3 regions of the Lysinibacillus sp. FSL P4-0201 genome follow, and region 3 is predicted to be linked to each of the others. Evidence: a T-box and tRNA genes for the amino acid it is inferred to sense, from the RefSeq annotation. Region 3 holds a T-box; the other regions hold tRNA genes.
The links. The T-box of region 3 lies ahead of argS (arginine--tRNA ligase). A T-box ahead of a tRNA ligase gene usually reads a tRNA of that ligase, here a tRNA-Arg.
Positions count from the first base shown of each region.

Region 1: it has a tRNA-Arg gene. The T-box ahead of argS (arginine--tRNA ligase) is inferred to sense a tRNA for this amino acid. The anticodon was not compared.
Region 2: it has a tRNA-Arg gene. The T-box ahead of argS (arginine--tRNA ligase) is inferred to sense a tRNA for this amino acid. The anticodon was not compared.

Region 1 covers NZ_CP151995.1:133,136-142,855, reverse strand. The annotation lists rRNA gene MKY76_RS00715 (23S ribosomal RNA) at 1-303, opposite strand, end outside; tRNA gene MKY76_RS00710 (tRNA-Ala) at 394-469, opposite strand; tRNA gene MKY76_RS00705 (tRNA-Ile) at 482-558, opposite strand; rRNA gene MKY76_RS00700 (16S ribosomal RNA) at 653-2,204, opposite strand; tRNA gene MKY76_RS00695 (tRNA-Ala) at 2,345-2,420, opposite strand; tRNA gene MKY76_RS00690 (tRNA-Pro) at 2,440-2,516, opposite strand; tRNA gene MKY76_RS00685 (tRNA-Arg) at 2,526-2,602, opposite strand; tRNA gene MKY76_RS00680 (tRNA-Leu) at 2,611-2,699, opposite strand; tRNA gene MKY76_RS00675 (tRNA-Gly) at 2,705-2,779, opposite strand; tRNA gene MKY76_RS00670 (tRNA-Leu) at 2,816-2,900, opposite strand; tRNA gene MKY76_RS00665 (tRNA-Lys) at 2,918-2,993, opposite strand; tRNA gene MKY76_RS00660 (tRNA-Thr) at 3,001-3,076, opposite strand; tRNA gene MKY76_RS00655 (tRNA-Val) at 3,080-3,155, opposite strand; rRNA gene rrf (5S ribosomal RNA) at 3,166-3,281, opposite strand; rRNA gene MKY76_RS00645 (23S ribosomal RNA) at 3,396-6,323, opposite strand; rRNA gene MKY76_RS00640 (16S ribosomal RNA) at 6,505-8,056, opposite strand; gene MKY76_RS00635 (hypothetical protein) at 8,751-9,032, opposite strand; gene lysS (lysine--tRNA ligase) at 9,244-9,720, opposite strand, start outside.
Region 2 covers NZ_CP151995.1:4,169,011-4,178,730, reverse strand. The annotation lists gene MKY76_RS21060 (Tex family protein) at 1-588, shown strand, start outside; gene MKY76_RS21055 (SprT family protein) at 656-1,117, shown strand; tRNA gene MKY76_RS21050 (tRNA-Asn) at 1,209-1,285, shown strand; tRNA gene MKY76_RS21045 (tRNA-Glu) at 1,287-1,358, shown strand; tRNA gene MKY76_RS21040 (tRNA-Asp) at 1,389-1,464, shown strand; tRNA gene MKY76_RS21035 (tRNA-Gln) at 1,470-1,544, shown strand; tRNA gene MKY76_RS21030 (tRNA-Lys) at 1,560-1,632, shown strand; tRNA gene MKY76_RS21025 (tRNA-Leu) at 1,699-1,784, shown strand; tRNA gene MKY76_RS21020 (tRNA-Arg) at 1,807-1,883, shown strand; tRNA gene MKY76_RS21015 (tRNA-Gly) at 1,901-1,974, shown strand; rRNA gene MKY76_RS21010 (16S ribosomal RNA) at 2,174-3,725, shown strand; rRNA gene MKY76_RS21005 (23S ribosomal RNA) at 3,907-6,834, shown strand; rRNA gene rrf (5S ribosomal RNA) at 6,905-7,020, shown strand; gene MKY76_RS20995 (Xaa-Pro peptidase family protein) at 7,180-8,244, opposite strand; tRNA gene MKY76_RS20990 (tRNA-Asp) at 8,454-8,529, shown strand; gene MKY76_RS20985 (hypothetical protein) at 8,997-9,335, shown strand; gene tsaE (tRNA (adenosine(37)-N6)-threonylcarbamoyltransferase complex ATPase subunit type 1 TsaE) at 9,515-9,720, shown strand, end outside.
Region 3 covers NZ_CP151995.1:2,296,266-2,305,985, reverse strand. The annotation lists gene MKY76_RS11535 (hypothetical protein) at 1-825, opposite strand, end outside; gene MKY76_RS11530 (MFS transporter) at 1,080-2,255, opposite strand; gene argS (arginine--tRNA ligase) at 2,386-4,059, opposite strand; T-box leader at 4,104-4,323, opposite strand; gene MKY76_RS11520 (FAD-dependent oxidoreductase) at 4,405-6,291, opposite strand; gene MKY76_RS11515 (ATP-binding cassette domain-containing protein) at 6,890-8,494, shown strand; partial or broken gene MKY76_RS11510 (metallophosphoesterase family protein) at 8,624-9,343, shown strand; gene MKY76_RS11505 (amidohydrolase family protein) at 9,401-9,720, opposite strand, start outside.

The DNA of each region.
Region 1 (9,720 bases), 2.2 Mb from region 3:
CCTACAACCCCAAGAGGCAAGCCTCTTGGTTTGGGCTCTTCCCGTTTCGCTCGCCGCTACTCAGGGAATCGATTTTTCTTTCTCTTCCTCCAGGTACTTAGATGTTTCAGTTCCCTGGGTCTGCCTTCAAGACGCTATGTATTCACGTCAAGATACTACGCGATTAAACGTAGTGGGTTCCCCCATTCGGAAATCTCCGGATCAAAGCTCACTTACAGCTCCCCGAAGCATATCGGTGTTAGTGCCGTCCTTCTTCGGCTCCTAGTGCCAAGGCATTCGCCGTGCGCCCTTAATAACTTAACCAAGTTATTAAGCCTATAAAAAAACTTAAAAAATAAATGTGTTTGTTACAATTTCAATGTCGTTTTATCCAGTTTTCAAAGAACAAAAAAATGGTGGAGCCTAGCGGGATCGAACCGCTGACCTCCTGCGTGCAAGGCAGGCGCTCTCCCAGCTGAGCTAAGGCCCCAAGAGGTATATATGGTGGGCCTAAATGGACTCGAACCATCGACCTCACGCTTATCAGGCGTGCGCTCTAACCAGCTGAGCTATAGGCCCTCTTGGAAGTTTTATTGAATTTCATAAACCTTCAAAACTGAACGCAAAACGTAATCTTACAAACCCAAGGTTTGTATTCCGAAATAATCCTTAGAAAGGAGGTGATCCAGCCGCACCTTCCGATACGGCTACCTTGTTACGACTTCACCCCAATCATCTATCCCACCTTCGGCGGCTGGCTCCAAAAGGTTACCTCACCGACTTCGGGTGTTACAAACTCTCGTGGTGTGACGGGCGGTGTGTACAAGGCCCGGGAACGTATTCACCGCGGCATGCTGATCCGCGATTACTAGCGATTCCGGCTTCATGTAGGCGAGTTGCAGCCTACAATCCGAACTGAGAACGACTTTATCGGATTAGCTCCCTCTCGCGAGTTGGCAACCGTTTGTATCGTCCATTGTAGCACGTGTGTAGCCCAGGTCATAAGGGGCATGATGATTTGACGTCATCCCCACCTTCCTCCGGTTTGTCACCGGCAGTCACCTTAGAGTGCCCAACTAAATGATGGCAACTAAGATCAAGGGTTGCGCTCGTTGCGGGACTTAACCCAACATCTCACGACACGAGCTGACGACAACCATGCACCACCTGTCACCGTTGCCCCCGAAGGGGAAACTATATCTCTACAGTGGTCAACGGGATGTCAAGACCTGGTAAGGTTCTTCGCGTTGCTTCGAATTAAACCACATGCTCCACCGCTTGTGCGGGCCCCCGTCAATTCCTTTGAGTTTCAGTCTTGCGACCGTACTCCCCAGGCGGAGTGCTTAATGCGTTAGCTGCAGCACTAAGGGGCGGAAACCCCCTAACACTTAGCACTCATCGTTTACGGCGTGGACTACCAGGGTATCTAATCCTGTTTGCTCCCCACGCTTTCGCGCCTCAGCGTCAGTTACAGACCAGAAAGTCGCCTTCGCCACTGGTGTTCCTCCAAATCTCTACGCATTTCACCGCTACACTTGGAATTCCACTTTCCTCTTCTGCACTCAAGTCCCCCAGTTTCCAATGACCCTCCACGGTTGAGCCGTGGGCTTTCACATCAGACTTAAAGGACCGCCTGCGCGCGCTTTACGCCCAATAATTCCGGACAACGCTTGCCACCTACGTATTACCGCGGCTGCTGGCACGTAGTTAGCCGTGGCTTTCTAATAAGGTACCGTCAAGGTACAGCCAGTTACTACTGTACTTGTTCTTCCCTTACAACAGAGTTTTACGATCCGAAAACCTTCTTCACTCACGCGGCGTTGCTCCATCAGGCTTTCGCCCATTGTGGAAGATTCCCTACTGCTGCCTCCCGTAGGAGTCTGGGCCGTGTCTCAGTCCCAGTGTGGCCGATCACCCTCTCAGGTCGGCTACGCATCGTCGCCTTGGTGAGCCGTTACCTCACCAACTAGCTAATGCGCCGCGGGCCCATCCTATAGCGACAGCCGAAACCGTCTTTCAGTCTTTCACCATGAAGCAAAAGAGATTATTCGGTATTAGCCCCGGTTTCCCGGAGTTATCCCAAACTATAGGGTAGGTTGCCCACGTGTTACTCACCCGTCCGCCGCTAACGTCAAAGGAGCAAGCTCCTTTTCTGTTCGCTCGACTTGCATGTATTAGGCACGCCGCCAGCGTTCGTCCTGAGCCAGGATCAAACTCTCCATAAAAGAAATTTGATTAGCTCAAATTTTGCTGGCATCATGTTTGATGTCCAAAATTTTTGTTTTGTTCACTAGCAAAACTAGCTACTTAAAACTTTATTGATTACGTTTTGCTTGTTCAGTTTTCAAGGTTCATGTAATTGAATTGGTGGAGCCTAGCGGGATCGAACCGCTGACCTCCTGCGTGCAAGGCAGGCGCTCTCCCAGCTGAGCTAAGGCCCCATATTTTTATTTTAGGAAATGGTCGGGAAGACAGGATTCGAACCTGCGACCCCTTGGTCCCAAACCAAGTGCTCTACCAAGCTGAGCTACTTCCCGTTGTTCTTATGGCGCGCCCGACAGGAGTCGAACCCATAACCTTCTGATCCGTAGTCAGACGCTCTATCCAATTGAGCTACGGGCGCATTTAAAATGGTGCCGAGGACCGGAATCGAACCGGTACGGTAGTCACCTACCGCAGGATTTTAAGTCCTGTGCGTCTGCCAGTTCCGCCACCCCGGCACATTTGGAGCGGAAGACGAGGTTCGAACTCGCGACCCCCACCTTGGCAAGGTGGTGTTCTACCACTGAACTACTTCCGCATGTGCATAAGTTTTTTTATCTGGCAATTAAAATAATGGTGCGGGTGAAGGGAGTCGAACCCCCACGCCTTGCGGCGCTAGATCCTAAGTCTAGTGCGTCTGCCAATTCCGCCACACCCGCTTATTATTATTTATAAATGGTGAGCCATGAAGGACTCGAACCTTCGACCCTCTGATTAAAAGTCAGATGCTCTACCAACTGAGCTAATGGCTCGAAAAAATGGTGCCGGCTATAGGAATCGAACCCACGACCTACTGATTACAAGTCAGTTGCTCTACCTGCTGAGCTAAACCGGCATATGGTGGAGGATGACGGGCTCGAACTGCCGACCCTCTGCTTGTAAGGCAGATGCTCTCCCAGCTGAGCTAATCCTCCTGGGTATTATGCCTAGCGACGTCCTACTCTCACAGGGGGAAGCCCCCAACTACCATCGGCGCTAAAGAGCTTAACTTCCGTGTTCGGTATGGGAACGGGTGTGACCTCTTTGCCATCATCACTAGACTTATTAAAAGACAAGATTTATTATACCATATTTCAGTATAAATGCAAGCTTTTTTTAAACTTACTTGTTCTTTCAAAACTGAATAAACGGCGCATTGAATGTTTCAAACTTTTTTGGTTAAGTCCTCGATCGATTAGTATTCGTCAGCTCCATGTGTCACCACACTTCCACCTCGAACCTATCTACCTCATCGTCTTTGAGGGATCTTACTTACTTGCGTAATGGGAAATCTCATCTTGAGGGGGGCTTCATGCTTAGATGCTTTCAGCACTTATCCCGTCCACACATAGCTACCCAGCGATGCCTTTGGCAAGACAACTGGTACACCAGCGGTGTGTCCATCCCGGTCCTCTCGTACTAAGGACAGCTCCTCTCAAATTTCCTACGCCCACGACGGATAGGGACCGAACTGTCTCACGACGTTCTGAACCCAGCTCGCGTACCGCTTTAATGGGCGAACAGCCCAACCCTTGGGACCGACTACAGCCCCAGGATGCGATGAGCCGACATCGAGGTGCCAAACCTCCCCGTCGATGTGGACTCTTGGGGGAGATAAGCCTGTTATCCCCGGGGTAGCTTTTATCCGTTGAGCGATGGCCCTTCCATGCGGAACCACCGGATCACTAAGCCCGTCTTTCGACCCTGCTCGACTTGTAGGTCTCGCAGTCAAGCTCCCTTGTGCCTTTACACTCTACGAATGATTTCCAACCATTCTGAGGGAACCTTTGGGCGCCTCCGTTACCTTTTAGGAGGCGACCGCCCCAGTCAAACTGTCCGCCTGACACTGTCTCCTGCCCCGCTAAGGGGCATGGGTTAGAATTTCAATACAACCAGGGTAGTATCCCACCGACGCCTCCTTCGAAGCTGGCGCTCCGAGATCTCTGGCTCCTACCTATCCTGTACAAGTTGTACCAAAATTCAATATCAGGCTACAGTAAAGCTCCACGGGGTCTTTCCGTCCTGTCGCGGGTAACCTGCATCTTCACAGGTACTATAATTTCACCGAGTCTCTCGTTGAGACAGTGCCCAGATCGTTACGCCTTTCGTGCGGGTCGGAACTTACCCGACAAGGAATTTCGCTACCTTAGGACCGTTATAGTTACGGCCGCCGTTTACTGGGGCTTCAATTCGCAGCTTCGCTTGCGCTAACCACTCCTCTTAACCTTCCAGCACCGGGCAGGCGTCAGCCCCTATACGTCACCTTACGGTTTTGCAGAGACCTGTGTTTTTGCTAAACAGTCGCCTGGGCCTATTCACTGCGGCTCTCATGCGCTTGCACGCTCAAGAGCACCCCTTCTCCCGAAGTTACGGGGTCATTTTGCCGAGTTCCTTAACGAGAGTTCTCTCGCACACCTTAGGATTCTCTCCTCGACTACCTGTGTCGGTTTGCGGTACGGGCACCTCTCACCTCGATAGAGGCTTTTCTTGGCAGTGTGAAATCAGGAACTTCGTCCATACGGACTCGCCATCACAGCTCAACGTTACAGTGTGCGGATTTGCCTACACACACGCCTTACTGCTTGGACGCGCACAACCAACGGCGCGCTTACCCTATCCTACTGCGTCCCCCCATTTCTCAAACGGTGAGGAGGTGGTACAGGAATATCAACCTGTTGTCCATCGCCTACGCCTATCGGCCTCGGCTTAGGTCCCGACTAACCCTGAGCGGACGAGCCTTCCTCAGGAAACCTTAGTCATACGGTGGACGGGATTCTCACCCGTCTTTCGCTACTCATACCGGCATTCTCACTTCTAAGCGCTCCACCAGTCCTTCCGATCTGACTTCAACGCACTTAGAACGCTCTCCTACCACTGACATCGTAGATGTCAATCCACAGCTTCGGTGAATCGTTTAGCCCCGATACATTTTCGGCGCAGCGTCACTCGACCAGTGAGCTATTACGCACTCTTTAAATGATGGCTGCTTCTAAGCCAACATCCTGGTTGTCTGTGCAACGCCACATCCTTTTCCACTTAACGATTACTTTGGGACCTTAGCTGGTGGTCTGGGCTGTTTCCCTTTTGACTACGGATCTTATCACTCGCAGTCTGACTCCCGTGTATAAATATCTGGCATTCGGAGTTTGTCTGAATTCGGTAAACCGGGATGGCCCCCTAGTCCAAACAGTGCTCTACCTCCAGTATTCTCATCACGAGGCTAGCCCTAAAGCTATTTCGGAGAGAACCAGCTATCTCCAAGTTCGATTGGAATTTCTCCGCTACCCACACCTCATCCCCGCACTTTTCAACGTGCGTGGGTTCGGGCCTCCAGTAAGTGTTACCTCACCTTCACCCTGGACATGGGTAGATCACCTGGTTTCGGGTCTACGACCACGTACTATTTCGCCCTATTCAGACTCGCTTTCGCTGCGGCTCCGCCTTCTAAAGCTTAACCTCGCACGTAATCGTAACTCGCCGGTTCATTCTACAAAAGGCACGCTATCACCCATTAACGGGCTCTAACTACTTGTAGGCACACGGTTTCAGGATCTCTTTCACTCCCCTTCCGGGGTGCTTTTCACCTTTCCCTCACGGTACTGGTTCACTATCGGTCACTAGGTAGTATTTAGCCTTGGGAGATGGTCCTCCCGGATTCCGACGGAATTTCACGTGTTCCGCCGTACTCAGGATCCACTCAGGAGAGAACGAACTTTCGACTACAGGGCTTTTACCTGCTCTGGCGGACCTTTCCAAGTCGCTTCATCTAACTCGCTCTTTTGTAACTCCGTATAGAGTGTCCTACAACCCCAAGAGGCAAGCCTCTTGGTTTGGGCTCTTCCCGTTTCGCTCGCCGCTACTCAGGGAATCGATTTTTCTTTCTCTTCCTCCAGGTACTTAGATGTTTCAGTTCCCTGGGTCTGCCTTCAAGACGCTATGTATTCACGTCAAGATACTACGCGATTAAACGTAGTGGGTTCCCCCATTCGGAAATCTCCGGATCAAAGCTCACTTACAGCTCCCCGAAGCATATCGGTGTTAGTGCCGTCCTTCTTCGGCTCCTAGTGCCAAGGCATTCGCCGTGCGCCCTTAATAACTTAACCAAGTTATTAAGCCTATAAAAAACTTAAAAAATAAATGTGTTTGTTACAATTTCAATGTCGTTTTATCCAGTTTTCAAAGAACAAGTTTTGAAGTGTTTCATTCAGATAGAATAAACCTTCAAAACTGAACGCAAAACGTAATCTTACAAACCCAAGGTTTGTATTCCGAAATAATCCTTAGAAAGGAGGTGATCCAGCCGCACCTTCCGATACGGCTACCTTGTTACGACTTCACCCCAATCATCTATCCCACCTTCGGCGGCTGGCTCCAAAAGGTTACCTCACCGACTTCGGGTGTTACAAACTCTCGTGGTGTGACGGGCGGTGTGTACAAGGCCCGGGAACGTATTCACCGCGGCATGCTGATCCGCGATTACTAGCGATTCCGGCTTCATGTAGGCGAGTTGCAGCCTACAATCCGAACTGAGAACGACTTTATCGGATTAGCTCCCTCTCGCGAGTTGGCAACCGTTTGTATCGTCCATTGTAGCACGTGTGTAGCCCAGGTCATAAGGGGCATGATGATTTGACGTCATCCCCACCTTCCTCCGGTTTGTCACCGGCAGTCACCTTAGAGTGCCCAACTAAATGATGGCAACTAAGATCAAGGGTTGCGCTCGTTGCGGGACTTAACCCAACATCTCACGACACGAGCTGACGACAACCATGCACCACCTGTCACCGTTGCCCCCGAAGGGGAAACTATATCTCTACAGTGGTCAACGGGATGTCAAGACCTGGTAAGGTTCTTCGCGTTGCTTCGAATTAAACCACATGCTCCACCGCTTGTGCGGGCCCCCGTCAATTCCTTTGAGTTTCAGTCTTGCGACCGTACTCCCCAGGCGGAGTGCTTAATGCGTTAGCTGCAGCACTAAGGGGCGGAAACCCCCTAACACTTAGCACTCATCGTTTACGGCGTGGACTACCAGGGTATCTAATCCTGTTTGCTCCCCACGCTTTCGCGCCTCAGCGTCAGTTACAGACCAGAAAGTCGCCTTCGCCACTGGTGTTCCTCCAAATCTCTACGCATTTCACCGCTACACTTGGAATTCCACTTTCCTCTTCTGCACTCAAGTCCCCCAGTTTCCAATGACCCTCCACGGTTGAGCCGTGGGCTTTCACATCAGACTTAAAGGACCGCCTGCGCGCGCTTTACGCCCAATAATTCCGGACAACGCTTGCCACCTACGTATTACCGCGGCTGCTGGCACGTAGTTAGCCGTGGCTTTCTAATAAGGTACCGTCAAGGTACAGCCAGTTACTACTGTACTTGTTCTTCCCTTACAACAGAGTTTTACGATCCGAAAACCTTCTTCACTCACGCGGCGTTGCTCCATCAGGCTTTCGCCCATTGTGGAAGATTCCCTACTGCTGCCTCCCGTAGGAGTCTGGGCCGTGTCTCAGTCCCAGTGTGGCCGATCACCCTCTCAGGTCGGCTACGCATCGTCGCCTTGGTGAGCCGTTACCTCACCAACTAGCTAATGCGCCGCGGGCCCATCCTATAGCGACAGCCGAAACCGTCTTTCAGTCTTTCACCATGAAGCAAAAGAGATTATTCGGTATTAGCCCCGGTTTCCCGGAGTTATCCCAAACTATAGGGTAGGTTGCCCACGTGTTACTCACCCGTCCGCCGCTAACGTCAAAGGAGCAAGCTCCTTTTCTGTTCGCTCGACTTGCATGTATTAGGCACGCCGCCAGCGTTCGTCCTGAGCCAGGATCAAACTCTCCATAAAAGAAATTTGATTAGCTCAAATTTTGCTGGCATCATGTTTGATGTCCAAAATTTTTGTTTTGTTCACTAGCAAAACTAGCTACTTAAAACTTTATTGATTACGTTTTGCTTGTTCAGTTTTCAAGGTTCATTTAGCAACCATCTCTCGACAGCAACTTTTAAATTATAACATTTCTTCACTTTGTTGTCAACACTTTTTTTAAAATGTTTTTTCAAATCAGCGGAGACAACTTTTAAATTGTATTATAATCAATTATTCATGTCAACATCTTTTTTTCAAATTGTTTTTGAAGTTCAATGTTGTTAATTGCATCGTCTTAACGACAAGTAATAATTTATCACGTTAGAAAAAACTTCGCAAGTGTTTTTTATACAAAATCTAATTTAATTTAACAAACTTGCTTTAATAAGCAAATTTGTGTATTTACGAGAATCGTAAATCATAGTATCTTTCCTTATTTATTATTTGTTTTACTATACATCTCTTTCTATTAAATCTCAATATCTTAAATTAAAATACTACTTACTTTTCAAGTTAAATATAGCTCATAAAACTTAGTGTAAAATTACTTCCTAAATAAAACTACAAATCTAATTAGTTGTTTAGGTCAAAGAAGGTTTTTAAAAATTGCATTATGAAAATAAGCAGGCGCTAAAGTAGAAGTACTTTAGCGCCTGCTTATTTCTAATAGTCCCTATTTTATTTCATTACCTTGAGGGTCAACTATATTTAAGCACCACAAGAAGTTATCCCATGCAGAATACCAGCCACTAAAGATTTCAGAAGAATCGTCCCAACGAACATCAAATTTCTTATGGCCATCTATTTCTACTAAATATAAAGTAAGATTCTCGTCTTTTTTAGCAACGACTAATTTCATACCATGCTCGAGCTCTTCCTCCGTAAATGGAACATCAGAAACAGAACGTAATTGTGCCTGTTCAAATACTTGTTTGTTAATAATTTTGTAATTCATTATAAGCCCCCAATAAAATACTTCTTTTTATACTTATTGTATTTGATTTGAAAAACATAGAACTATAAAAGTATAACCTAAATATAATCTACGTTTAAACAACTTAATTTTTTTCATTGAGCAAAAAGAAGAGAACTCACCTATCCTGTGAATTCTCCTCTTAATTCATTGAATGCTCTTTAGCAGCTCTATAAAGAGCCTACGCAGTAATTTATTTTGTAATATGACGCATTGTTGGGAACAATAATACATCACGAATTGATGGTGAATTTGTTAGTAGCATAATTAAACGGTCAATACCTATACCTAAACCACCTGTTGGAGGCATACCGTATTCTAATGCTTCAATGAAATCATTGTCCATTTCATGTGCCTCATCATTACCTGCTTCTTTTTCTGCTAATTGTGCTTCAAAGCGTTGGCGTTGGTCGATAGGGTCATTTAACTCTGTGAAGGCATTGGCGTGCTCACGACGAACGATAAATAACTCAAAGCGATCTGTAAAACGCTCGTCCTCTGGATTTTTCTTTGCAAGAGGTGAGATTTCTACAGGGTGACCATATACAAATGTAGGCTGTACAAGCGTCTCTTCTACTTTCTGTTCGAAGAATTCATTGATAATATGACCTACTTCGTGAACATCCTTCACTTCAACTCCATGCTCTTTAGCAAGTGCTTGTGCTTGTTC
Region 2 (9,720 bases), 1.9 Mb from region 3:
AAGAAGATTCCAAGGTTAGGCGCCAAAACGTATGAACAAGCTATTGGTTTCCTACGTGTCCCAGAAGCAAAAAATCCGTTTGATGCTACAGGTATTCATCCTGAGAGCTATGCCCTTGCTGAGCAAGTATTAGCAGAGGCTCAAATAGATAAAAAAGAGTTAGGGACACAGAAGGCAGAGGATGCTATTGCAGCACTAAATATCCAAAAATTAAGTGATGTGCTTGGAGTAGGAGTTGTGACAATTCAAGATATCGTGGATACCTTAATGAAACCTAGTCGTGACCCACGTGATGCATTCCCACAACCATTGCTTAAGACTGATGTATTAAAAATGGAAGATTTAAAAGTAGGTATGGAATTGCAGGGGACGGTAAGAAATGTAGTAGATTTCGGCGCATTTGTTGACATTGGCGTGAAGCAAGATGGACTTGTGCATATTTCTAAACTCCAAAATAAACGTATTAAGCATCCATTAGAAGTTGTGGCACTTGGGGATATTGTAACTGTCTGGGTTGAACAAATAGATGTAACGAAAGGGCGTATCTCTTTAACGATGCTCCCTCCTAAAAATCAAGCATTAGTTTGAGTACTAAATTTTTGCCACACTGTCTATACTACGCAGTGTGGTATTCTTGTTGTTAGAGGTGATTACTATGGACAATCAAGAATTACAAGAGCTTGTTCGTCGCTTATCTTTAGAAAACTTTCAGAGGCCTTTTCTGCATCAAGCCTACTTTAATCCGAGATTACGGTCAACGGGAGGACGATATCTTTTACAATCCCATAATATTGAGATTAATCCTAAAGCCTATGAGTTATACGGTTTGAAAGAGATTCATGGTATTGTTTTACACGAATTATGCCATTATCACCTACATATTGAAGGTAAAGGGTATCAGCATCGAGATAAAGATTTTAGAGAATTATTAAGGAAAGTAGATGCCCCTCGATTTTGCGCAGTTTTACATGTCCCGAAAGCTACAGTTAAAAAACAACGACGACGCTATACATATACTTGTGTCAATTGCCACCAATTATATATACGGAAAATAAAAATGAATGTTGAAAGGTATTGTTGCAGTAAGTGTTTGGGGAAATTAAAATTAGTAGAGTAAAAAAAGTTTAAAAAATAGTTGACGTTTTGTTGAGTTGTCCCTATAATAGTAAAAGTCGACAAGATAACGACGACAACATAACATGAATTATTCCGAAGTAGCTCAGTTGGTAGTAGCACCTGACTGTTAATCAGGTTGTCGCAGGTTCGAGTCCTGCCTTCGGAGCCATGGCCCCTTGGTCAAGTGGTTAAGACACCGCCCTTTCACGGCGGTAACACGGGTTCGAATCCCGTAGGGGTCATTTTTCATAATTTAATGTAAATAATATTTTGGTCCCGTGGTGTAGCGGTTAACATGCCTGCCTGTCACGCAGGAGATCGCCGGTTCGATCCCGGTCGGGACCGCCACTTATTGGGGTATAGCCAAGCGGTAAGGCAACGGATTTTGATTCCGTCATGCCTAGGTTCGAATCCTAGTACCCCAGCCATTCATTTCTTAATTCGAGCCATTAGCTCAGTTGGTAGAGCATCTGACTTTTAATCAGAGGGTCGAAGGTTCGAGTCCTTCATGGCTCATCTCTTTAAGAAAAAGAGTTGACTTTTTGAATTATCATAGTATAATAAAAAAGTTACTAATTGAATGCGGTCGTGGCGGAACGGCAGACGCGCTAGGTTGAGGGCCTAGTGGGGGCAACCCCGTGGAGGTTCAAGTCCTCTCGGCCGCACCAAGTCAATTAATTAATTTCATATGCGCCCGTAGCTCAATTGGATAGAGCGTCTGACTACGGATCAGAAGGTTGTGGGTTCGACTCCTGCCGGGCGCGCCATTTTTAAGAAAATATATGCGGGTGTAGTTTAATGGTAAAACCTCAGCCTTCCAAGCTGATGTCGTGAGTTCGATTCTCATCACCCGCTCCAAAAAAAGTGTTGACAACCTCTTGGTTGTATGGTAAATTTAAATAGTTGTCCAAAAGGGCGATGACATGAACCTTGAAAACTGAACAAGCAAAACGTAATCAATAAAGTTTTAAGTAGCTAGCTTCGGTTAGTGAACAAAACAAAAATTTTGGACATCAAACATGATGCCAGCAAAACAATTTGAGCTAATCAAATTTCTTTTATGGAGAGTTTGATCCTGGCTCAGGACGAACGCTGGCGGCGTGCCTAATACATGCAAGTCGAGCGAACAGAAAAGGAGCTTGCTCCTTTGACGTTAGCGGCGGACGGGTGAGTAACACGTGGGCAACCTACCCTATAGTTTGGGATAACTCCGGGAAACCGGGGCTAATACCGAATAATCTCTTTTGCTTCATGGTGAAAGACTGAAAGACGGTTTCGGCTGTCGCTATAGGATGGGCCCGCGGCGCATTAGCTAGTTGGTGAGGTAACGGCTCACCAAGGCGACGATGCGTAGCCGACCTGAGAGGGTGATCGGCCACACTGGGACTGAGACACGGCCCAGACTCCTACGGGAGGCAGCAGTAGGGAATCTTCCACAATGGGCGAAAGCCTGATGGAGCAACGCCGCGTGAGTGAAGAAGGTTTTCGGATCGTAAAACTCTGTTGTAAGGGAAGAACAAGTACAGTAGTAACTGGCTGTACCTTGACGGTACCTTATTAGAAAGCCACGGCTAACTACGTGCCAGCAGCCGCGGTAATACGTAGGTGGCAAGCGTTGTCCGGAATTATTGGGCGTAAAGCGCGCGCAGGCGGTCCTTTAAGTCTGATGTGAAAGCCCACGGCTCAACCGTGGAGGGTCATTGGAAACTGGGGGACTTGAGTGCAGAAGAGGAAAGTGGAATTCCAAGTGTAGCGGTGAAATGCGTAGAGATTTGGAGGAACACCAGTGGCGAAGGCGACTTTCTGGTCTGTAACTGACGCTGAGGCGCGAAAGCGTGGGGAGCAAACAGGATTAGATACCCTGGTAGTCCACGCCGTAAACGATGAGTGCTAAGTGTTAGGGGGTTTCCGCCCCTTAGTGCTGCAGCTAACGCATTAAGCACTCCGCCTGGGGAGTACGGTCGCAAGACTGAAACTCAAAGGAATTGACGGGGGCCCGCACAAGCGGTGGAGCATGTGGTTTAATTCGAAGCAACGCGAAGAACCTTACCAGGTCTTGACATCCCGTTGACCACTGTAGAGATATAGTTTCCCCTTCGGGGGCAACGGTGACAGGTGGTGCATGGTTGTCGTCAGCTCGTGTCGTGAGATGTTGGGTTAAGTCCCGCAACGAGCGCAACCCTTGATCTTAGTTGCCATCATTTAGTTGGGCACTCTAAGGTGACTGCCGGTGACAAACCGGAGGAAGGTGGGGATGACGTCAAATCATCATGCCCCTTATGACCTGGGCTACACACGTGCTACAATGGACGATACAAACGGTTGCCAACTCGCGAGAGGGAGCTAATCCGATAAAGTCGTTCTCAGTTCGGATTGTAGGCTGCAACTCGCCTACATGAAGCCGGAATCGCTAGTAATCGCGGATCAGCATGCCGCGGTGAATACGTTCCCGGGCCTTGTACACACCGCCCGTCACACCACGAGAGTTTGTAACACCCGAAGTCGGTGAGGTAACCTTTTGGAGCCAGCCGCCGAAGGTGGGATAGATGATTGGGGTGAAGTCGTAACAAGGTAGCCGTATCGGAAGGTGCGGCTGGATCACCTCCTTTCTAAGGATTATTTCGGAATACAAACCTTGGGTTTGTAAGATTACGTTTTGCGTTCAGTTTTGAAGGTTCATTCTATCTGAATGAAACACTTCAAAACTTGTTCTTTGAAAACTGGATAAAACGACATTGAAATTGTAACAAACACATTTATTTTTTAAGTTTTTTATAGGCTTAATAACTTGGTTAAGTTATTAAGGGCGCACGGCGAATGCCTTGGCACTAGGAGCCGAAGAAGGACGGCACTAACACCGATATGCTTCGGGGAGCTGTAAGTGAGCTTTGATCCGGAGATTTCCGAATGGGGGAACCCACTACGTTTAATCGCGTAGTATCTTGACGTGAATACATAGCGTCTTGAAGGCAGACCCAGGGAACTGAAACATCTAAGTACCTGGAGGAAGAGAAAGAAAAATCGATTCCCTGAGTAGCGGCGAGCGAAACGGGAAGAGCCCAAACCAAGAGGCTTGCCTCTTGGGGTTGTAGGACACTCTATACGGAGTTACAAAAGAGCGAGTTAGATGAAGCGACTTGGAAAGGTCCGCCAGAGCAGGTAAAAGCCCTGTAGTCGAAAGTTCGTTCTCTCCTGAGTGGATCCTGAGTACGGCGGAACACGTGAAATTCCGTCGGAATCCGGGAGGACCATCTCCCAAGGCTAAATACTACCTAGTGACCGATAGTGAACCAGTACCGTGAGGGAAAGGTGAAAAGCACCCCGGAAGGGGAGTGAAAGAGATCCTGAAACCGTGTGCCTACAAGTAGTTAGAGCCCGTTAATGGGTGATAGCGTGCCTTTTGTAGAATGAACCGGCGAGTTACGATTACGTGCGAGGTTAAGCTTTAGAAGGCGGAGCCGCAGCGAAAGCGAGTCTGAATAGGGCGAAATAGTACGTGGTCGTAGACCCGAAACCAGGTGATCTACCCATGTCCAGGGTGAAGGTGAGGTAACACTTACTGGAGGCCCGAACCCACGCACGTTGAAAAGTGCGGGGATGAGGTGTGGGTAGCGGAGAAATTCCAATCGAACTTGGAGATAGCTGGTTCTCTCCGAAATAGCTTTAGGGCTAGCCTCGTGATGAGAATACTGGAGGTAGAGCACTGTTTGGACTAGGGGGCCATCCCGGTTTACCGAATTCAGACAAACTCCGAATGCCAGATATTTATACACGGGAGTCAGACTGCGAGTGATAAGATCCGTAGTCAAAAGGGAAACAGCCCAGACCACCAGCTAAGGTCCCAAAGTAATCGTTAAGTGGAAAAGGATGTGGCGTTGCACAGACAACCAGGATGTTGGCTTAGAAGCAGCCATCATTTAAAGAGTGCGTAATAGCTCACTGGTCGAGTGACGCTGCGCCGAAAATGTATCGGGGCTAAACGATTCACCGAAGCTGTGGATTGACATCTACGATGTCAGTGGTAGGAGAGCGTTCTAAGTGCGTTGAAGTCAGATCGGAAGGACTGGTGGAGCGCTTAGAAGTGAGAATGCCGGTATGAGTAGCGAAAGACGGGTGAGAATCCCGTCCACCGTATGACTAAGGTTTCCTGAGGAAGGCTCGTCCGCTCAGGGTTAGTCGGGACCTAAGCCGAGGCCGATAGGCGTAGGCGATGGACAACAGGTTGATATTCCTGTACCACCTCCTCACCGTTTGAGAAATGGGGGGACGCAGTAGGATAGGGTAAGCGCGCCGTTGGTTGTGCGCGTCCAAGCAGTAAGGCGTGTGTGTAGGCAAATCCGCACACTGTAACGTTGAGCTGTGATGGCGAGTCCGTATGGACGAAGTTCCTGATTTCACACTGCCAAGAAAAGCCTCTATCGAGGTGAGAGGTGCCCGTACCGCAAACCGACACAGGTAGTCGAGGAGAGAATCCTAAGGTGTGCGAGAGAACTCTCGTTAAGGAACTCGGCAAAATGACCCCGTAACTTCGGGAGAAGGGGTGCTCTTGAGCGTGCAAGCGCATGAGAGCCGCAGTGAATAGGCCCAGGCGACTGTTTAGCAAAAACACAGGTCTCTGCAAAACCGTAAGGTGACGTATAGGGGCTGACGCCTGCCCGGTGCTGGAAGGTTAAGAGGAGTGGTTAGCGCAAGCGAAGCTGCGAATTGAAGCCCCAGTAAACGGCGGCCGTAACTATAACGGTCCTAAGGTAGCGAAATTCCTTGTCGGGTAAGTTCCGACCCGCACGAAAGGCGTAACGATCTGGGCACTGTCTCAACGAGAGACTCGGTGAAATTATAGTACCTGTGAAGATGCAGGTTACCCGCGACAGGACGGAAAGACCCCGTGGAGCTTTACTGTAGCCTGATATTGAATTTTGGTACAACTTGTACAGGATAGGTAGGAGCCAGAGATCTCGGAGCGCCAGCTTCGAAGGAGGCGTCGGTGGGATACTACCCTGGTTGTATTGAAATTCTAACCCATGCCCCTTAGCGGGGCAGGAGACAGTGTCAGGCGGACAGTTTGACTGGGGCGGTCGCCTCCTAAAAGGTAACGGAGGCGCCCAAAGGTTCCCTCAGAATGGTTGGAAATCATTCGTAGAGTGTAAAGGCACAAGGGAGCTTGACTGCGAGACCTACAAGTCGAGCAGGGTCGAAAGACGGGCTTAGTGATCCGGTGGTTCCGCATGGAAGGGCCATCGCTCAACGGATAAAAGCTACCCCGGGGATAACAGGCTTATCTCCCCCAAGAGTCCACATCGACGGGGAGGTTTGGCACCTCGATGTCGGCTCATCGCATCCTGGGGCTGTAGTCGGTCCCAAGGGTTGGGCTGTTCGCCCATTAAAGCGGTACGCGAGCTGGGTTCAGAACGTCGTGAGACAGTTCGGTCCCTATCCGTCGTGGGCGTAGGAAATTTGAGAGGAGCTGTCCTTAGTACGAGAGGACCGGGATGGACACACCGCTGGTGTACCAGTTGTCTTGCCAAAGGCATCGCTGGGTAGCTATGTGTGGACGGGATAAGTGCTGAAAGCATCTAAGCATGAAGCCCCCCTCAAGATGAGATTTCCCATTACGCAAGTAAGTAAGATCCCTCAAAGACGATGAGGTAGATAGGTTCGAGGTGGAAGTGTGGTGACACATGGAGCTGACGAATACTAATCGATCGAGGACTTAACCAAAAAAGTTTGAAACATTCAATGTATCGTTTATCCAGTTTTGAAAGAGCAAATCTTTCAATTAAATACAAAGTCTAGTGATGATGGCAAAGAGGTCACACCCGTTCCCATACCGAACACGGAAGTTAAGCTCTTTAGCGCCGATGGTAGTTGGGGGCTTCCCCCTGTGAGAGTAGGACGTCGCTAGGCAAACAAAACAGTCAGCTGTGTGTTGGCTGTTTTTTCTTTTATAAAAAGAGTAAGTACAAAGAATTTATTGTACTTACTCTTTAAAACATTTGTTATATATCAAAGTAAGCAGCTAAACTTCTTTAATGATATCTCCATATAAAACATCACTTTAATGGGCTATAAAATAATGAGTTCCTTAGGAGAGTGAGTGATGACTTCCACACCTTCTTTTGTAACGATAACATCATCCTCGATTCGAACACCACCTACATTAGGTATATAAATACCCGGTTCGACAGTTAGTACCATATTTTCTTCTAACATGTCTTTACATATGGTAGACATAAATATGTTTTCATGGATATCTAAGCCTATACCATGTCCTGCACCGTGACCGTAATTTTGTCCATATCCCTTTTTAGTAATGTAGTCTCGTGAATAACTATCGGCCTCTTGTCCAGTTATACCAGCCTTCATATTGGAAAGGGCATGCTGTAAGGCACCATAAACTATTTGATATACTTCTTTTAATTGCTCTAATGGTTCTCCAACAGCAATCGTTCTTGTCATATCAGAACGATAACCTCGGTAGTAAGCACCAAAATCCATTGTCAACATATCACCTTGCTTCACTATTTTAGAGGATGCTACACCATGTGGGAGTGCTGAACGATGGCCAGAAGCAATAATCATATCGAAGGCTGCACCTGTTGCACCATTTTTTCGCATATGAGACTCTAATTCATAGGCAATATCAAGTTCTGAAATACCTGGTTTGATGAATGTCAGAATATGATTAAACGCCTCATCGGAAATCCATGCTGCTTTCTTAATTATTTCAATTTCTTCTGGTGTTTTAATCATCCGTAAATCTTCTACAATAGTAGGCATTGGTTTTAATATAGCTGTCAATTTGCTCTTCATTAATTGATAGCTAAAATAAGTTACATGATGTTGCTCAAAACCAACAGTTTGAATTAATTCCTGTTCAAGAATTTCCTGAATGGTTTCATATAAATGGTTGCGATCAATCTCTAGTACTTCAAAGGTGTCACACTGATTTGTTGCTTGCTGAGTGTAGCGGAAGTCTACTAATAAAAGTGCGCGTGTCTTTGTTACAATAACTGTACCTGCACTACCTGTAAAACCTGTTAGATAGCGACGATTTTGAGCATTTGTGATAATAATTGCATCGGTATTGTGGAGCTGTAAGGCTGCTTGTAATTGTTCTAATTTTGACATGTTATGTTTCCCCCTTCAAAGTTAAATATACTGCAAAATTTGCATCATGTTTAGAGCTTATATGAAATTAGATGTTGATTATGTGGAAAATGCATTGCAGGATAACCTCTATCCTAGATTAAAGAGTGTTGGAAAATATATTAAAAAAATGTGAAAAAAGATATTGTATATCTATATTTTCTATGATATATTTATAAATGTCTTAAAGAGGTCCCGTGGTGTAGCGGTTAACATGCCTGCCTGTCACGCAGGAGATCGCCGGTTCGATCCCGGTCGGGACCGCCATTTAAATTGTTATTACAGTCCTTATGATTTTACATCATAGGGACTTTTTTGTATGTGATTGGAGTATGGATCCAATTCATCTTTCAGGAGTTTATCAGTAAATTAAGTAGAAATTACATGACAAATGAATAATGTCGAAAGGATCAACACTGCCTAGTAGAAACACAGAGGCTAAAAGCATAACATTCTGTGAAGTATTTGAGACCAACTTCCCTTTATTATTTCATAAACAACATCTATTTCCCTAAAACATATCAAGTGTATCTAAAAAATGGCTTAAATCGCTGTGAAATGATCGATAATATTGCCATAAACATAGCGAATTTCATATATTTAACATTATCTAAAAATAGTAAAAATTACCGATAAATGATAGCGTTTCTATAAGGTAAAATTAGAGATGTTTCTAATATAAAGATTAGGGGTAAAAAAGTAGAAGTAATCGGATTGGCTACGGAGGTGTTTATATGAGCAAAGATTATTCTTTTAAAAGTATTTATTTCCCTTTGCTTATTGGTTCCATGATAATGATGGTAGGCTGTGGAGATCCTATTATGGAGATTGAAGAATCAAATGCGTATCACTGGCAAAAAAATATGAACGAAGTAGAATTTGAGAAATTAAAAAATGATATGTCATATATTGAAGTAGTAGAAGCAGCAGGCGGCGCAGGTAAAAAAATCAAAAATAATGAATATCGTTGGAATGATGAAATCTTGATGACACAGGCCTATATAGTAAAATTTAAGGATGATAAACTAATTGGCAAAGAAATCATAGCAGTGAAAGGTCATTCAAACAGATAAATAGTTGTCACGTCTTTGTAAAAGAAGGCGTGTTTTTTTATTTAAATGGCTACCATGTCATAAAATTAGGCTTTTTAACGAAGATAATCTATGTAGGATATAATGATATTGGATGCTTTGAACATTTTCGCTAGTTTAGGTAAACTAGAGGTAATGTAGTGATGAGAGGAAAAATGAGAATGTATGAAATAATCATGAATTCAGTTGATGATACAGAGCGTTTTGCCGTGACACTTGCAAAATTACTAGAAGCTCAAGATACAATTACATTAGAAGGAGATTTGGGTGCAGGCAAGACAACGTTTACGAAGGCCTTAGCAAAAGGGCTTGGTGTGAAAAGAACGGTCAACAGTCCAACATTTACAATCATTAAACAGTATGAAGG
Region 3 (9,720 bases):
TGCATCCTGGGTTGTCACAGCCCCCTTTAAATACTTGTGAAACGTATCTAAAAATAGCATAATTTCATCGGTATTATACGCAAATATATTTTCTCCATATTGTTCGATTGCTTGCTGTACAGCTTCTTTATCCCCTTGTTCAATATAGGGGTATAAGTTTTTCGATTGGGAAAGTCGTACACTGGCTGTCATGCCCTCCTCAATCCATTCATCGATGGATGCTTGGAATTCCTTTATAGGCAATATGTATGGCTGCGACGCTCCTTGCTGTTGTCGATTAAAATATAACCCGACAATGGCTCCGTTTTCAGCCTCCATGACAGGGCTTCCTAGTGGTATCGATTGTTCCGCTTTTATATAATAAGCCGCTACTTTATCTTGGTATTTTTGAATTGTATAGGGTAAGCCATTCACATAAACAGCCAGTTGATTTAGCTCACCTTCATATAAATTAGGCACTTGCACATCCGCTTGATAGGTTACTCGTAGCAGGGCCATATTATAGGCTGTTGACATGACATGAATAGTCGCTGCTACCAGCTTGTCCTGACCAAATTGAACAAGGGCAGTTGGTTTGGAAGCCACTAGTGCGCCATTCGTTAAAATATACAGTTGATCATCCTGCTGCCTGATAATAATGCCTGCTCCAACACCATACTCTCCAATCACTTTGACCTCTGGGACAATTTTTTCCTGTTGCTTCGTCACAGCTCCCTCTGTTTCCACCTCTGCCTTTTTATTTTGAAACCATCCTGTCCCTATTTGACTGTCACAGCCTGCTACAAGAATAGCTGCCGCTCCTAAAATGAGCACTTTTTTATACATACCTTCACCAAAACTTTCTATTCTACATTCTCTCTTCTCTATCATAATCAAGGACTAGTAATGTTTCAAGTTTACATAATATTATTATTGGATAATCAATATTAGAAAAATGCAGCAACTTCCCTAAAGTCATTTCTTTCTACCCATTAATATTGATGGAAGACAAAATTTGCTGTGAGGATGGAAGGATATTATACCCTCAAAATAATTTTCACATAAAAAGACATGTGCAACCTGACACATGTCTCTTACAATCATTTTTTTCTTAATAGTCCAGTCGTTACTAGAATGCCGAGCATTAATAATACAAAGATCAGATACGTCCATGTATGGTTGCCCGTTAGGTCATAGCAAATGCCTATTAGAATGGGGATAATGGCACTTACCATAAAGCCACCTGCCAGCACCATAGATGACCAACTGGTGGCCTCCTGATCATTTTTGGCTTCATCAAGAGGCAGCAATAGTCCGATTGGAAATAGCCCGCTTAGCACAATGCCAATTAATAAAACAGCCAGCCATAGGTAAATACCCGCTGTCAGCCAGAGTAGCATAAATCCAATCACGCCGACAAAGCTAAACACTAGTAGCCAGGCCATTCGACTTGGCCATTTTTCCATGAGAATTGGTACCGCCATATTCCCTATCATTTGTACAATAGACATAATTGTTAGCATAGCACTGGATGCCTCTAATGACAGGCCTTTATCCTGCAATAGCGGCGTAAGCCATGACATGATTGAGAAAAAGAGTGATGTTTGTAAACCAAAGTACAGTAAAATTACCCAGGCACGTCTAGATGTCCACGGATTACGGACTTCTTCTGACGTAGTTACTTGTTGGAGCTGCTCGTTGTGTTCGGATGGAATTGCCGCTAGCCAGATAACGAGAGCAACTATAGCAAGGATTGACCACATACCAAGGGCGATTGTCCAGCTATTACTGAAACTCTGATAAAAAGTCACGGTTAAGGCTGCACTTAAAGTAGCCCCTACGCCTATACCGAATGAATAGATACCGACTACTGTCGTAAAACGTTCTGGAAACTTTTTCTTAATATAAGCATTTAGGATAGGACCAATCATTGCAATCGCTAAGCCTGCCGCAAAGCTTGTCACGATGAGCAAGAGATAGCTTGCTTGGAAAAAGCGTAGCCCATTCGCGACGACAAGGATGGCCACTAAAAGGGTGATAGCTGATTTCGTGCCCATTTTTCGCTGAAGCGGGACAGCCAAAGGTGCGAATAATCCCATACAAAAAACGGGGATAGCTGTGAGAAAGCTCATGCTTGTATTCGAGACATGTAAGGATGTCATGAGGACATTAAAAAGCGGTCCTATTCCCGTGACAGCTGGCCTCATATTAAGAGCGACAAAAAATATACTAATGACCACGAAGGTGAGTGATAATGTCCAATGTTTTTTAACCAATTGTTTGATCCCCTCTGTTATTACGCAGCCTTCATTTATGAAAAGCTTGCATGGATTCCTCTATCCTTTTATCATGTTTTCGATGGTTGGTCAATGATTGGACAGTTTACCTTTACATGGCTAAGGCTTCTTACATATTTTCAGGTGATTCAATACCTAATAAGGCTAATGACTCTTTTAAAACAATAGCAACACTCTGACATAATGCAAGACGGGATGCTTGCTGTTCATCTTCTACTAATATTTTGTACTGTGCATAATATTTATTAAATAAACATGCCAGTTGTAAGGCATATTTCGCTATTTGGGACGGATCAGCCTGCTCAAAAGCCATAGCTACCGTTTTAGGAAACTGTTCTAGTAATAAAATAATCGGCCAAGCCTGCTCTCCTAAAGATTTGAAGAGCATATCTTGAGTCGGAGCTTTCTTTTTATCTAAAATAGAGCAAATACGTGCATATGTATACTGTACATATGGCCCTGTTTCGCCTTCAAAATTCATCATTTGCTCGATTGAAAATTCAATATCGTTGAGACGATGGGATTTTAAATCATTAAAAATTACCGCTCCAACCCCCACTTGCTTTGCGACTTGCTCTTTGTTAGGTAGAGAAGGGTTTTTCTGCTCCATATTACGCTGTGCCGTCGTTATAGCTTCTGCTAGTACATCAGCTAATAACACCACTTTACCTTTACGAGTCGACATTTTTTTGCCATCCTTCAGCATCATGCCGAATGACACATGTTGCAGATTCTTTGCCCAAGGATAGCCCATTTTTTCGATGACCTGAAAAAATTGTTTAAAGTGGAGGGACTGCTCATTGCCAACAACGTAGAACATCTTTTGGGGCTGGTAGTGCTGTTGGCGATACAGGGCTGCTGCTAAATCACGCGTCGCATAAAGCGTGGCTCCATCCGTTTTCGTTATTAAACATGGAGGCATCTCCTCCATCTCCACAACATACGCACCTTCTGATTCCACAAGGAGCCCTTTTTCTTTTAATTCTGTTACAACGGACGGCATTTTGTCATTGTAAAAGGCTTCACCTATAAAGGCATCAAAATGAATGCCTAATAGCTCATATATTGTTTGAAATTCTATGAATGACACATCTCGGAACCATTGCCATAATGCCTGTGCCTCTTCATTACCGTCCTCCAATGCTTTAAAGGCGGCACGAGCCTGTTCATTGAGCGTTGGGTCTTGCTCGGCCTCTTCATGAAACTTCACATAAATCTTTAATAACTCCTCTATTGGTGACGCTGAAATAGCTTGTTTATCACCCCAAAGCTGATAAGCAACAATAAGCTTGCCAAATTGTGTACCCCAGTCCCCTAAATGATTGATACGAATGGCTTGATAGCCATTTTTTTCTGCAATATTTGCTAAGGCATTGCCGATGACCGTTGAACGTAAATGTCCCATCGAGAAAGGCTTGGCGATATTAGGAGAGGAAAAATCCAAGACGACCGTTCCCATCTTTGTTGGCGTAGTACCATATTGTTGCTTGTCGCGCAGAATCTTGTGTAACACCTGTTGCGTCACCTTTTGTTGATCAAGAAAAATATTGACATAGCCACCAACAGCTTGCACACGCTCGATACTGTCATGATTTAATTGACTTGCTATATGTGCCGCGATACTCTGCGGTGATTTTTTCCACACTTTTGCTAGAGTAAAGCATGGAAAGGCTACGTCCCCTAGCTCCAAGCTTTTGGGTTTTTCTAATAATGACAATATGTCCTCTCCTATTATTTGCTGCTTTAATGTGACTGCTATACTGTCGGCGATTTGTTGATTCATTTTGCTCCTCCTCCTGTTCAAATAAAAAAGCCCTCGCCTCTATAATTAGAGACGAGAGCATGATAATCCCGTGGTACCACTCTAGTTGCCATGTCACATGACCACTTTCCGTTGTTAACGAGGTGACGCCCCGCTATTCTCTACTATTTGTTCGAGAATCTTCTCCAAAGTGCGCTTCATTCATGGTTCCTGCATTAGGCTCCCACCATCCCTAACTCGCTAGCCAGTCATTCCATCAATTACTCTCTTTTTCATCGAATTTTTTTATGATTTTGACATATATTACAGGACTTTCTAATTGTCGTCAACCCTTTTTTACGTTGCCGTTTCAGCAAAAAACGCTCCTCACAAGGAGGAACGTTTTTTTTCTACATAATGAATCACATCAGCCATAATCGCATACATCTCTTTTAATTTTAATTTCTTATTATCAGAGACTTTCTTCGCTACTTTCTCCGTGACAATTCCTTTTTCTACTAATGTATCCCAGCTAGTCGCATTGGATTCACCGATGAGGACGTCAGCCAAATATTGAGCTAACTCATCTCGCTCAATAGCTTCATCGCCTTGATTATAAACTTTATTGATGACAATTTCGAGCTGGTCCTTCACTCCTGCTGCACTTTCTCCACCAGCACGTAGCATGCTCTCTTTTAACATTTTAGCAAACTTTATTTTCGTCGCCTTACTGTCTACTTTTAGGTCATTATCATAGCCGCCCACAACAAGGCCATAATTAATGAGGGTTTGAATGGCTTCATCATACCATTCTCCTTGATATGGATACTCAATTGAAAATGAATCAACATAGGCACCTTGCTTAGCCAATTGCTTTCGTAATGTAGCGATTAATGGTTTATCCTTACTCATGTCTCTAAAGGTTACATCGTGCTTCTGTGCAAGAGCAGCCGCAGTCCCAGCCGCTTCACCTGTCACCATCCCTGTTGGAACAATACGTGCACTACCAGCTGCAAGTGAGGAATAACCAGCAGAGCGTCCGACAACCAATAAGCCATCAATATCCTTCGGTACTAACGACCGGAAAGGAATAGCATATTGCTTGGGTGAAGCGATCACATAGCCGTAATCATGAGGCGTTTGCGCTTGCACATCGACTGGATAAGAGGCAATGCCAATACTATCCCACTGATCACTATTTTTCCACAGGTCTGCCATTGGTAATTGATACTCTGCCCAAATATGTCTCGTTTCTCGGACATAGAGCTCTTCTGGATAGCTGACAATTTCAGCTTTTTCAAACCCTGGGAAGTTTGTTTGTAAATATTTTAGAATGTGTAACGTTTCTTTCTTCCCAGCGACAATCGCCGCTTGTTTTGAGGATTCATTCAAACCATCAATACCAAAAATCTGTAAGGCATTGATGAAATATTCATCATCTACACGAGCTAAGTTTAACCCTCGTAATCTTGTACCCTCTTGTAATGGCTTGTATTCATCATGTAGCTTTGTAAAGCCCCACATCACCGTATGATTTAAATTAGCACCGCCAAATACACCGGAATTAGCCGCTTTTTTGACTTCATCCCAATTGACATTTTTTAAATGTAGCATTAAAGTCACAGCCATACGCTTATCCTTTATGCCAATATCTTCTCCGCCCACAAAGAAAGGAACGCCCGACAAGGCTGCAAAATCAGCATCCTGTGTAGCATCTATGAATGATTTCCCCGTCACAACATATGTACCGTACTCATTTTTTAATTCCACAGACGTTAATTGTTGTTGTTTGACATTTGCTTTCACAACCTCGGTTTGCACGGATAACGTTAAGTTGGGCTCTTCATCGATTAGCTTTTTAAAGGCTGCCTTAGCACCTACAATGCCAAAAGCGTCATTCCCTCTAACAAGCTCATGCCATTCCTTAAATATTCCCTCACTAATCGAGTTGTTATGGCCATCACGAGGAATGTCGAGGAAATTCAGCATACCATATGTAAATAATCCACCTAACTCTTGTCGTTTTTCGACCAGCAATGTTTTCGCACCATTTCGAGCAGCAGCCACAGCCGCAGCCACTCCCTCTGGCTCACCACCGATGACAATAACATCATATTCTTCCTCTATATGTTCAATTGGTTCTGGCTTTTTATACTCATCTACTAATTTATTGTATGCCATAGAGTTTGTTATTTCTTTAATAAAATAGTAGCTACCAAACCCAACTAAAACTACTATTACACAAGTGGCTGTCCATAATAAGCCCTTACCCATAATATACCTCCAATTGTTAAAATTTCCATCGATGTGTTTATTTAATCATCATTCCCGCCACAAGGGCTGAATGTCCTAGTTGAACGCAGGCATAGCATATCATTACCACAAACGAATAATTCTTTAGCTTACAGCATTCTTATATGAAATTATCATCAAGATAAATGAATGAAATCATTTATGAGGATTGTGATGTTTTTAGTCTAACTTTAGCAACATCTATCTAGTATAAATGAAAGAGCCACGAATAGCTGGCATTCAAAACGGGGATGGGCTTGTGGGCACCAGTGATGATTTACTTGATATATAAACAGTCAGAATCATTTTAGACGAAACCTTTGTGAATAAGCAACTAAAATCCCCGTGGTAAATGATGTCATTTTTCTATTCTTTTTCAAAAATAGTTAATCACACTACAATAGACGCCTCACTCTCAAAGAAAGTTACACCAAATTTAAATTTTTTATTGTATCTTTATTCAGTTTATGTTTAACAAAAAATGTGGAAAGAACGCCAAACCTTGATTTAATAATGTTTATAGACTATGGAACATATTTCATGCTATACTAGAGCCATTGTGAAAAAAGGAGGAACTTGCATGATTCAAGTTAGTAATGTAGGTCTTCGCTATGGCGATCGTAAACTATTTGAAGACGTAAATATAAAATTCACACCAGGCAATTGCTACGGTTTAATTGGGGCAAATGGTGCTGGTAAATCAACATTTTTAAAAATCCTTTCTGGTGAAATTGAAGCGCAGGAAGGAAATGTATCGATGGGTAAGGACGAACGTTTATCTGTCCTGAAACAAAACCACTTCGAATACGATGAGCATACAGTGCTCGACACAGTTATTATGGGGAATAAACGCCTATATGACGTGAAAACAGAAAAAGACGCTATCTATGCAAAGGAAGATTTCTCAGATGAGGATGGCATGCGTGCTGCAGAGTTAGAAGGTGAATTTGCAGAGCTAAACGGTTGGGAAGCTGATTCAGAAGCGGCTACACTATTAAACGGTTTAGGTATCTCCGATGATCTTCATTACATGCTAATGGGCGATCTTGAAGGTTCTGACAAAGTTAAAGTATTACTGGCACAGGCACTGTTTGGTCAGCCTGATGTACTATTACTCGATGAGCCTACCAACCACCTTGACTTAAAGGCAATTCAGTGGCTGGAAGAGTTCCTGATTAACTTTGAGAATACAGTTATTGTTGTATCCCATGACCGTCACTTCTTAAATAAAGTATGTACACATATTGCGGATTTGGACTTCTCTAAAATCCAATTATATGTAGGGAACTATGATTTCTGGTATGAATCTTCTCAATTAGCGCAAAAAATGGCACAAGACCAAAATGCGAAAAAAGAAGAGAAAATTAAAGAATTACAAGCGTTTATCGCACGTTTCTCTGCCAATGCTTCTAAATCGAAGCAAGCAACATCTCGTAAAAAAATGCTTGATAAAATTGAGCTTGATGATATTAAGCCATCAAGCCGTAAATATCCATTCATCAACTTCCAAATCGGGCGTGAAATTGGTAACGATGTCCTAACAGTAGACGGTCTAACAGCAAGTCATGAAGGCGAAACGCTATTCAAGGACATGCGCTTCTCGATGAACAAAGAAGATAAAATTGTTTTACTTGGTAGCCCAATGGCGAAAACAGCACTTCTTGATATTTTAATGGAAGAAAAAGAAGCGGATGCTGGCACATTTAAATGGGGTGTAACGACATCTCAAAGCTACTTCGAAAACGATCATGACAAGTACTTCGAAGGTTCTGAAAAAACATTAGTAGAATGGTTACGTCAATATTCTCCAGACGATGAAACAGAAAGCTTCCTTCGTGGTTTCCTAGGACGTATGCTGTTCTCTGGTGAAGAAGTGAAGAAATCCCCTGCTGTTCTTTCTGGGGGCGAAAAGGTACGTTGTATGCTATCGAAAATGATGCTTGCGACAGCAAATGTTATTTTATTAGATGAACCTACGAACCACCTTGACCTTGAATCAATTCAAGCATTGAACGAAGGCTTAATTCGTTTCAAAGGCGCAATGATTTTCACATCACATGACCATCAGTTCATCCAAACAATTGCTAACCGTGTCATCGAAATCCGTGAAGACGGCTCTATTTTAGATAAGCAGTTAACATATGATGAATTCCTAGAGTGGAAAGATAGCCAAGGCTTAAGCTAAGCTTTACAAAAATCCTCTACCCATAGTGGGTAGAGGATTTTTTTGTCTTTTGTGTTTATATGGTTTTTAAAGGATTAAAAGGATTTTTATTGAACTATATAGTATAGCATTAATGAGGGGGTAATCTTCGTGAAGAAAATTGCAATTATATCAGATATTCATGGGAATAAAACGGCATTAGAGGCCGTATTAAAAGACATTCGCTTAAGAAAGATTGACAGAATTTTTTGTTTAGGTGATTTAATCGGCAAGGGCCCTCAAGGATCTGCCTGTATAGAACTTATCCAACAGAATTGTGAACAAGTCGTACGAGGCAATTGGGACGTATTTATTCAATCCCCTACTGACAATGATTTTCTCCAATAGTTTAAAGATCGATTAACAGCAAAAGACTATCAATATCTCGGGTCATTACCCTTCCATATTGATCTTGAATTAAATGAACAGCTCATAAGATTTTTCCATGCGTCTCCAAGAAGTGAATTTGAACGTATCCTACCAAATCATCCACTTGAAAAGCGTTTATCTATGTTTGAGAATACGGCAGTAACCAATTCAAGCCATTACAAGAAACATCCTGATATTGTGTTCTATGGCGATATCCATACAACTTTTTTACATACATATAAACAAGGAATTCTTTGTAATGTAGGGAGTGTTGGTAATTCACTTGACCTAACTTCTGCTTCCTATGCCATTCTAGATGGAACACAGTCAAACAATGCCATCCAATTTATTAGAGTAGCATATGACCGAGAGGCTGAGCTAATGATCGCAAAAGAGCTGGGTATGCCTCAATTAGATCAGTATTATAATGAAATAATGTTTGCCAACTATCGAAATGCTTAGTACCGTCATAATTAAAAAAGAATCCATTTTCATGCCAACATGGATTCTTTTTTATATTCAACGCTGAAAATACCATTGCAGCGCATTCTTGTAGAGGATTTTATCAGCAGCCTGTTGATCAAATAGCTGTTGAATCAATTCCACATCCCCATAATTAAAAGGTCGTTTAGCTCTTGTAGACGGGCAATCTGTTCCAAACATGAGGGCATCTGGATTAGCATTATAAATCGCTTGTAAAGCATGCTTCACATCCAGCTCCACACGACCAAAGCCAGTCGCCTTGACACGTACTCCCTTATCAACAAGCTTTAATAAATGTGGCAGCCCTTCTTCCGACAACCCTAAATGATCGATGGAGATGGCTGGTAATGCTTCAA